Regions from separate parts of the Streptomyces sp. NPDC047315 genome, predicted to be linked through region 2. Evidence: riboswitches for the same ligand, from Rfam matches in the RefSeq annotation. Region 2 holds a riboswitch; the other holds the start of a gene.
What was found. Region 2 has a riboswitch for cobalamin ahead of metE (5-methyltetrahydropteroyltriglutamate--homocysteine S-methyltransferase). Riboswitches for the same ligand answer to the same signal wherever they lie in the genome.

Region 1 (4,823 bases), on a different contig from region 2:
CGCCGCAGAGGACGAGGAACTGACCGCCTCCTCCGCCGAGTTCCGCCGCTTCACCGAGAACGACCTACGCACCGGCAAGCGGGAGAACGCCTTCGCCGTGGTCCGCGCCCTGGACGGGCTCGACGCGGCGGGCGACGCCGGTGCGGTCCTGGAGCTGACGCCGGACGACGCCCGATGCTGGCTCGGCGCGCTCAACGACCTGCGGCTGACCATCGGCACCCGGCTGGAGATCACGGACGACGAGGGCGCCGAGGGTGACCCGACCGGCGGGCTGTACCAGTTGCCGGACTCCGATCCGCGCAAACCGATGGTCATGGCGTACCTCTGGCTCGGGGTGCTCCAGGAGACCCTCGTCGAGACCCTGATGCCCTGACCGTCCTCGCCGCCCGCGCACTCGACCGTCCGTTCGGTCGTTCGCTCAACGGACGCTCAAATCCGAATAACGTTTCCGTCACCGCCCCGGGGTGCTTTGCCGCTCCGGGGCGCGTTTTGTCCGGTTCTCGCTGTGCAGTGCGCCACAATCGGCCCGATCGATCTTCGTCGCCAGCGTGATAGATCTTCACGACCGCCAGGGGCGCCACCCATGCCCCCGGTGGCGCTTGTACCGGCGGATCGCCGGTGGCACTCCATCCACATCCGGGGGGATCAGGAACCGGTCCGCAGCCGCACGCCGGGGGGCGGGCGACTCGGATCGGCATGGAGAAAGGGCGCACCACATGACGTCGGTGCAGATCGACGACAAGCACGACGGGCCGAGCGGACCGCCGCAGGGAACCGCCGCCGAGGACCAGGGTTACCACCGCGGACTCGGGGCCCGGCAGATCCAGATGATCGCCATCGGCGGTGCCATCGGCACCGGCCTCTTCCTCGGCGCCGGCAAGGGCATCTCCAAGGCCGGGCCCAGCCTCATCCTCGCCTACGCCATCGCGGGCGTGGTCATCTTCTTCATCATGCGGGCGCTCGGCGAACTGCTGATGTACCGCCCGGTCTCGGGGTCCTTCTCCGAGTACGCGCGCGAGTTCGTCGGCCCCTTCGCGGGCTTCGCCACCGGCTGGACGTACTGGCTGTTCTGGGTCGTCACCGGAATGACCGAGGTCACCGCCGCGGCCGAGTACATGACGTACTGGTTCGACATCCCGCAGTGGATCTCGGCCCTCGCCTTCACGATCGTCCTCTACCTGGCGAACCTGATCTCCGTGAAGCTCTTCGGGGAAATAGAGTTCTGGTTCTCCATGATCAAGGTCACCGCCATCGTCGGCATGATCCTGATCTGCGTCGGCATCCTCACCATCGGTTTCTCCGACGCCGGCGACACCGCCTCCGTCACCCTGCTGTGGGACGACGGCGGCTTCTTCCCCAAGGGCATCGGCGGCACCCTGATGACCCTCCAGATCGTGATGTTCGCCTTCCTCGCGGTCGAGCTGGTCGGTGTCACCGCCGGGGAGTCCAAGGACCCGGAGAAGAACCTCCCCAAGGCGATCAACACCGTGCCGTGGCGCATCGCCGTCTTCTACGTCGGCGCGCTGATCATGATCCTGTCGGTGGTCTCCTGGACCACCTTCGAGCCCGGCGTCTCGCCGTTCGTCGCCGCCTTCGACCAGATGGGCCTGCAGATCGGCGCCGGCATCGTCAACTTCGTGGTGCTCACCGCGGCGCTGTCGTCCTGCAACTCCGGGATGTACTCCACCGGCCGGATGCTGCGCGACCTCGCGCTCAACAGCCAGGGCCCGAAGGCCTTCACCAAGCTCACGCGGCGGGGCACCCCGTTGATCGGGACGACCTTCTCCGCCGGTCTGATGCTGATCGGCGTCTGGATCAACTACCAGTGGCCCGGCGACGCCTTCCACAAGATCGTCTCGTTCGCCACCATCTCCGGCATGTGGGCGTGGGTCATGATCCTGGTCAGCCACATCCTCTACCGGTCCAAGGTGGCCAAGGGCGAGGCCCCGGCCTCCCCCTTCAAGGCCCCCGGCGCGCCCTGGACGAGCTGGTTCGCGCTCGCGTTCATCGGCATGGTGATCGTGCTGATGGGCATCGACGAGGACGCCCGGATCTCGCTGTACGCGGCGCCGGTGTGGGCGCTGGTGCTGGGGGTGTCGTACCTGGTGCTGCGGGCGAAGAACCCGCAGGGCGCAGCCTTCACCAAGCGCAAGCGGACCACCGAGGACGTCTGACCCTCCACGACTGGCCTTCCACGACTGGCCGTCCACGATGTGGAACGGGGCCGGTCCGTACCCGACGGGGTGCGGACCGGCCCTTCCGTCATTCGGACGGGCGCATATCCTGATCGACATGCTGACCCTCACACAGGCCCTGTACGACCGGATCGTCGCGCACGCCCGTGCCGATCACCCCGACGAGGCCTGCGGCGTGGTCGCCGGCCCCGAGGGCAGCGGGCGACCCGAGCGCTTCATCCCCATGCTGAACGCGGCCCGTTCGCCCACCTTCTACGAATTCGACTCGGCGGACCTGCTGAAGCTCTACCGCGAGATGGACGACAACGGCGAGGAGCCGGTGATCGTCTACCACTCGCACACCGCGACCGAGGCGTACCCCTCCCGCACGGACGTCAGCTACGCCAGCGAGCCGGGCGCGCACTACGTCCTCGTCTCCACCGCCGACACCGACGACGCCGGGCCGTTCCAGTTCCGCTCGTTCCGGATCGTGGACGGCGAGATCACCGAGGAAGAGGTCCAGGTCGTTCCCACCTACTGACCTCGGTGCCGAACTGACCTGGTATTCCTAGACCTCGACAACAGAACACGGGCGGTGGGCCCCAGGAAGCCGGTGAGAGTCCGGCGCGGTCCCGCCACTGTGAGTGGAACGTTTCCCTCGCGCCGCACCGAGGACGGTGCGGCGCGGTGACACGTTCCATTAGCCAGGAACTGACTTGCCGCCCTTCTCCCACACCCAGGGGACGTGGAAATCCCCGGAGGAGGCTCACACATGTCCCGGCAGCCCCGGAAGCACCAGCCGGCCAGGCGCCGTCGCGCGCTCGTCGCCGCCACCGCCCTGCTCCCGCTCGCCCTCACGGCCACGGCCTGTTCGACCACCCCCGAACCCGACACCAAGGCCGGGCGCGCACCCGCCGCCGGATTCCCGTACACCGTCGACAACTGCGGCGTGAAGACCACCTACGACGCGCCCCCGAAGCGGGCCGTCGCCATGAACCAGCACGTCACCGAGATCATGCTGGCGCTGGGCCTGGAGAAGTCCCTCGTCGGCACCGCCTACCTCGACGACGCGGTCCTGCCGGAGTACCGCAAGGCGTACGAGTCGATCCCCGTGGTGGCCAAGGAGTACCCCTCCAAGGAGAAGCTCCTCTCCGTCAACCCGGACTTCGTGTACGGCGGCTACGGCAGCGCCTTCGACGCCAAGGACGGCCGCACCCGCGACGACCTGAAGAAGGCGGGCATCGACACCCGGCTGAACCTGGAGTACTGCACCAAGCAGCGCACCACCATGGACGACGTGTACCGCGAGGTCGACGAGGTCGCCCGCACCTTCGGCGTCGGCGACCGCGGGCAGAAGTGGATAGCCGACGCCCGCGCCGCCGTCGCGAAGGCCGAGGGCGAGCGCACGAAGGACGCGGCCCCGGTGCCCGTCTTCGTCTACGACAGCGGCGACAAGACCGCCTTCACCGTCGGCGGCAAGGGCATCGGCAACGAACTGATCAGCCGTGCCGGCGGAAAGAACGTCTTCGCCGACATCGACAAGAGCTTCGGCGACGCGAGCTGGGAGCAGGTCGTGGCCCGCAAGCCGGAGATCATCGTGATCTACGACTACGGCGCCACGTCGGTGGAGCAGAAGAAGCAGCGGCTGCTGAAGGACCCGGCGCTCAAGGACGTGCCGGCCGTCAAGAACAAGAAGTTCGCCGTCCTGCCGCTCTCCGACGCCGTCGTCGGCGTCCGCGCGCCGGACGCGATCGCCAAGCTGGCCCCGCAACTCGCCCGGTGACGGGGGCGCAGCCCGTGAAGGACGTGACCGCGGGCCCGCCGCAGGGCCCGCCCGCCGCAGCGACCCCGAAGACGGACGTCGCGCCGGAGCCGGCGGCCGGGACCTCCCGGCTCCGCTTCGGCGCGGTGGTGACCGGCCTGCTGCTGGCCCTGGCTGCCGCCGTGGTCGCGGCCCTCGCCCTCGGATCCGTACGCGTACCGCCCCGGGACGTCGTCGCGGCCCTGCTGCCCGGCGCGGAACCCAGCCCGCTGCGGACCGTCGTCGTCGACGTGCGGCTGCCCCGCGTCGTGCTCGGCGCCCTCGTCGGCGCCGGGCTCGGTGTCGTCGGCGTGGTGCTCCAGGCCCTGGTGCGCAACCGGCTCGCCGACCCCTTCCTGCTCGGGATCTCCTCCGGCGCGTCCACCGGCGCGGTCGTCGTGCTCACCCTCGGCATCGGCGTCACGACCGCCGTCGCCCTGCCCGCCGGCGCCTTCGTCGGGGCACTGGCCGCCATGGTCCTCGTGTACGCGCTGGCGCGCCGCGGCGGTTCGATGACCGGCACCCGGCTCGTCCTCGCCGGGGTCACCATCAGCTACGTCTTCACCGCCCTCACCACGCTCGTCCTCGTTGCCTCCTCCCGGCCCGAGCACTTCCGCGAAGCGCTGTTCTGGTCGCTCGGCGGCCTCGGCAGCGCCCGCTGGGACAGCCTGTGGCTGCCCGCCCTCGTCATCGCGCTGGCCCTGCCGCTGCTGCTGGCGCTCGCCCGCCCGCTGGACCTGCTGCTCGTCGGCGAGGAGGGCGCGACCGTGCTCGGCCTGGACGTGGCGCGCTTCCGGGCCGCCGTCTTCGTCCTCGTCTCGCTGGTCACCGCGGTCATGGTCGCCGCG
Region 2 (4,823 bases):
GTCGGCCCCGAGCGCCAGTCCCGCGATCCGCTCGTGCACGGCGCCGGAGGCAGTGAGCATCAGCACACGGGTCAGCAGCCGACGCTCGACCACCCATCGGCACACGTCGTCCCCGTGGACCCCGGGCAGGTCGCGGTCCAGGACCACCACTTCGTAGCCGCCGGAGTCGAGCTTCGCCAGCGCCTGCGTCCCGTCGTGCGCCACGTCCACCGCGATCGCGTCGCGCCGCAGCCCCTCGGCGACCATCCGCGCCAGGAACTCCTCGTCCTCCACCACCAGTACCCGCATGGCTCCTTCCTATCGCAGCGCGCATTTCCGCAGCGTTTGCACGATCGGATAAGGCGACGAAATCCCCGTCCCGGATAGAACGGAGACCGGCCCGACCGCGCATCCAACGCACCCGCGGAAGGGCCCTGTGCGTCACCAGAGAGAAGGGTTTGCATGAAGCTCATCGAGAACCGGACGGGCCGGCGTCCTGCAATCGTCGGCTCCCTTGCGGCACTTGCCGGGGTGGTAGCCCTCGCGACTCCGGCGCAGGCCGTCGTCGGAGGGTCCGACGCTCCCGCGCCAGAATCCTGGATGGCCTCCCTCCAGACGAAGGACGGCGCGTTCTGCGGCGGCACGCTGATCGACAGCGCATGGGTCCTGACGGCATTTCACTGCGTCGGAAGCGGCATCGCGAAGGACGACATACGGATTCGGATCGGCAGCCTCACCACCGGCACGGGTGGCACGGTCGCCAAGGTCCAGCAGGTCATCAAGCACCCCGACGCCAACATCACGCCCGACGGCGCGTTCGCGGGGCCCGACCTCGCCCTGCTCAAGCTGGACAAGCCGGTGCCCAACCGGCCCGCCAAGCTCAACGCGAAGACGCCGCCGACCGGTACACCGGCACGGCTCTTGGGCTGGGGAAACGCGTGTGAGGTCGACTTCTGCGAACCGGAGAAGCTTCAGGAACTCCAATTGCCCCTGCGCCAGAAGGTCACCGACAAACTCCGCTTCGAGGACGACAGGTTCCGCGGAAGCGGGCCCGGTGATTCCGGCGGCCCGCTGGTCATCAAGTCCGGCGACGGCTGGCGGCTCGCCGGGGTCGTGTCGTCCGGTGGCCGCACCAGCACGTACGCCCTCTCCTCCTTCACCGACGTGGCGCAGTACCGGAAATGGATCGTCCGGAGCATGAAGCAGCACTGACGGGTTGCTCAAGAGCCACACCACGCGTAATCCGACCGGTCGCAGGGGGCGTCGCGCGAAATGACGCCAGGGCGGTTCAGCCGGTCGGTCGGTCGATTCGATAGACGAAGTGCTCGCGGTCGTCGGCGGGATTGTCGGGCTCCAACAACGCTTCGGCGTAGCGGTGGAGCCCGGCCTTCTCCAACATGCGCCAGGAGGCCCGGTTGGCCGCGTGGACGGGCACGACGATGCTCTTCGCGTCCGGGTGATCCGTCCAGGTGGCCGCGACGACGGCCCGGACGATCCGCGTACCGAGCCCCCGGCCGGTCAGCTCAAGGTCACCGATCAGATAGTCCAGGGTCATCGCCTGCTCGGGCACCTCGGCCTGGGACGCCAGGTCGCCGAGGTACTGCGGATAGTCCGCGACCCAGCACCGCTGCACCAGAGCGACCGGGGTTCCGTCGACGGCGACGAGGAGGTCCTCCGACGGCTCCTCGCCCCGGGCCGCCGGCCCGAAGTCGCGTGCGACCGCTTCCGGCGACGTCTCGTGGTTCCACCAGCGCGCGACGTGCGGCTGCAGGAGCCATTGCCGGAGCCGAGGGAAGTCGGATTCGTCGAGTCTGCGCCAGGTGATCGTCACGGGAAGCCTCACGGAGTAGCCGGCATCTGCGGCTGTTATCCCAGACGACCGCTCCTGGCGTCACCCGGATTTCAGCCCGCGGGGAGCCGCGGAAGCGCCCGGGCACGCCCTCGCCCCGATGCCGGGCCGCCTCGGCCCCACCGTCGCAGCGGCCCGGGCCGCGCGTGTGCGACCACGGGCTACCCCGCCCCCTGCCCCTTCACACACCTCGACCGCGTGTCTCATCCCACTGTCCGGATGATGGACGACATGCGGACCCCTTCGGGAATTGCCGCTTAGGGTGACCGGTGCAGCTGGTTCGTCCCGTCCGCCAGGCGGGTGCGTCGCAAGAGGGAACCCGGTGGGAATCCGGGACTGCCCCGCAGCGGTGAGCGGGAACGACCGCCGTCATACGCACTGGGCCCGAGGGGTCTGGGAAGCGACGGCCAGTAGGTGTCCGCCGGAGGTTCCGGCAGGCGTGCCCGCGAGTCCGAAGACCTGCCCGTTGCCCGTACGCGGACCGGTTCCGCATGCGGCCATCTCGGTGACCTCGTGGGCGGGTCGGCGTACACAGCTGAAGCGAACGACCGCGCACATGTCGCGCGTGGACCGTCCGCCGCTGGTGTCACCCTTCGCGTCCCCGTACCCGGTCACCGGGAACTCAGGGATTCATCTCGCGAAGGAGATCTCCGTGACAGCGAAGTCCGCAGCCGCGGCAGCACGGGCCACCGTGTACGGCTACCCCCGCCAGGGCCGGGGCCGGGAGTTGAAGAAGGCGATCGAGGGCTACTGGAAGGGCCGCGTCACCGCCGAAGCCCTCCGGGCCACCGCCGCCGAGGTGCGCCGCAGCAACTGGCAGGAGCTGGCGCAAGCCGGCATCGACGAGGTCCCCACCGGGGACTTCTCGTACTACGACCACGTCCTCGACACCACCGTCATGGTCGGCGCCGTCCCCGAACGCCACCGGGCGGCCGTCGCTCAGAGCGCGCTCGACGGGTACTTCGCGATGGCCCGGGGCACCCAGGACGTCGCCCCGCTGGAGATGACGAAGTGGTTCGACACCAACTACCACTACCTGGTCCCGGAGCTGGGACCGGACACCGTCTTCACCACCGACGCGACCAAGCAGGTCGGTGAGCTCACGGAGGCCCTCACGCTCGGGCTCACGGCCCGGCCCGTCCTCGTCGGACCCGTCACCTATCTGCTGCTCGCCAAGCCCGCCCCCGGGGTGGCCGCGGACTTCGAACCCCTCACCCTCCTCGACCGGCTCCTGCCCGTCTACGCACAGGTCCTCGCGGAGCTGAAGGCGGCCGGCGCCGAGTGGGTGCAGCTCGACGAGCCGGCGCTCGTCGAGGACCGCTCCCCGGCCGAGCTGAACGCGGCGAGCCGCGCCTATCGGGTCCTCGGCACGCTGACCGACCGCCCGAAGCTGCTGGTCGCCTCCTACTTCGACCAGCTCGGCGACGCCCTGCCCGTCCTCGCCAAGGCACCGATCGACGGACTCGCCCTCGACTTCACCGAGAACGCCGCGGCCAACCTCGACGCCCTCGCCGCCGCCGGCGGCCTGCCCGGCAAGCGCCTGATCGCCGGCGTCGTCAACGGCCGCAACATCTGGGTCAACGACCTCTCCAAGTCCCTGGCCACGCTGGGCACGTTGCTCGGGCTGGCGGACCGGGTGGACGTTGGCGCGTCCTCCTCCCTGCTGCACGTCCCCTTGGACGCCGCTCTGGAGCGGGACGTCGATCCGCAGATCCTGCGCTGGCTCTCCTTCGCCCGGCAGAAGACCACCGAGATCGTCACCCTCACCAAGGGCCTGACCCGCGGCACCGCGGCCATCGAAGGCGAACTCTCCGCCAACCGCGCCGCCCGCTCCTCCCGCGCCACCTCGCCCATCACCCGCGACCCCGACGTCCGCGCCCGCGCCGAAGCCGTCACCGACGCGGACGCCCGACGCTCCCGGCCCTACGGCGAGCGGACGGTGGCGCAGCGCGAACGCCTCGGGCTGCCGCTGCTGCCGACCACCACCATCGGCTCGTTCCCGCAGACCGACGAACTGCGGTTGGCCCGGGCCGACCTGCGGGCCGGCCGGATCGACACCGCCGGTTACGAGGAGCGCATCCGCAACGAGATCCGCGAGGTGCTCTCCTTCCAGGAGAAGACCGGGCTCGACGTCCTGGTCCACGGCGAACCCGAGCGCAACGACATGGTCCAGTACTTCGCCGAGCAGCTCACCGGCTATCTGGCCACCCAGCACGGCTGGGTGCAGTCGTACGGCACCCGTTACGTCCGGCCGCCGATCCTCGCCGGTGACGTCTCCCGCCCCGACCCGATGACCGTGCGCTGGACGACGTACGCCCAGTCGCTCACCGACCGCCCCGTCAAGGGGATGCTGACGGGCCCGGTGACGATGCTCGCCTGGTCCTTCGTCCGCGACGACCAGCCGCTCGGCGACACCGCCCGACAGGTCGCGCTCGCGCTGCGCGACGAGGTCGACGACCTCGAAGCGGCGGGGACGTCCGTCATCCAGGTCGACGAGCCGGCGCTGCGCGAGACCCTGCCGCTGCGCGCCGAGGACCGGCACGCCTACCTGGCCTGGGCCACCGAGGCGTTCCGGCTCACCACCAGCGGCGTCACCCCGGGCACCCAGATCCACACCCACATGTGCTACGCCGAGTTCGGGGACATCGTCCAGGCCATCGACGACCTCGACGCCGACGTCATCAGCCTCGAAGCCACCCGCTCCCACATGCAGGTGGCCCGGGAACTCGCCTCCCACGGCTATCCGCGGGAGGCCGGCCCCGGCGTCTGGGACATCCACTCCCCCCGAGTGCCGAGCGCCGAGGAAGCCGCCGCGCTGCTGCGCACCGGGCTGAAGGCGATCCCCGCCGAACGCCTGTGGGTCAACCCCGACTGCGGTCTGAAGACCCGTGGTTGGCCCGAGACGCGTTCCTCCTTGGAGAACCTCGTCGCCGCGGCCCGCGCCGTCCGCGGCGAGCTGCCCGTCTCCTGAACCAGGGCGGTCACGGGCCGGGGC

Region 1: another riboswitch for cobalamin. It lies ahead of ABZ842_RS10275 (ABC transporter substrate-binding protein); the one in region 2 lies ahead of metE (5-methyltetrahydropteroyltriglutamate--homocysteine S-methyltransferase).

What each region holds. Positions count from the first base shown of each region.
Region 1 is NZ_JBEYTZ010000007.1:189,516-194,338, reverse strand. Features, by position in the region: gene ABZ842_RS10290 (DUF2017 domain-containing protein) at 1-373, shown strand, start outside; gene ABZ842_RS10285 (amino acid permease) at 717-2,174, shown strand; gene ABZ842_RS10280 (M67 family metallopeptidase) at 2,293-2,715, shown strand; cobalamin riboswitch at 2,751-2,913, shown strand; gene ABZ842_RS10275 (ABC transporter substrate-binding protein) at 2,947-3,957, shown strand; gene ABZ842_RS10270 (iron ABC transporter permease) at 4,083-4,823, shown strand, end outside.
Region 2 is NZ_JBEYTZ010000033.1:63,792-68,614, forward strand. Features, by position in the region: gene ABZ842_RS30865 (response regulator transcription factor) at 1-288, opposite strand, end outside; gene ABZ842_RS30870 (serine protease) at 442-1,191, shown strand; gene ABZ842_RS30875 (GNAT family N-acetyltransferase) at 1,268-1,810, opposite strand; cobalamin riboswitch at 2,110-2,310, shown strand; gene metE (5-methyltetrahydropteroyltriglutamate--homocysteine S-methyltransferase) at 2,481-4,799, shown strand; gene ABZ842_RS30885 (enoyl-CoA hydratase/isomerase family protein) at 4,810-4,823, opposite strand, start outside.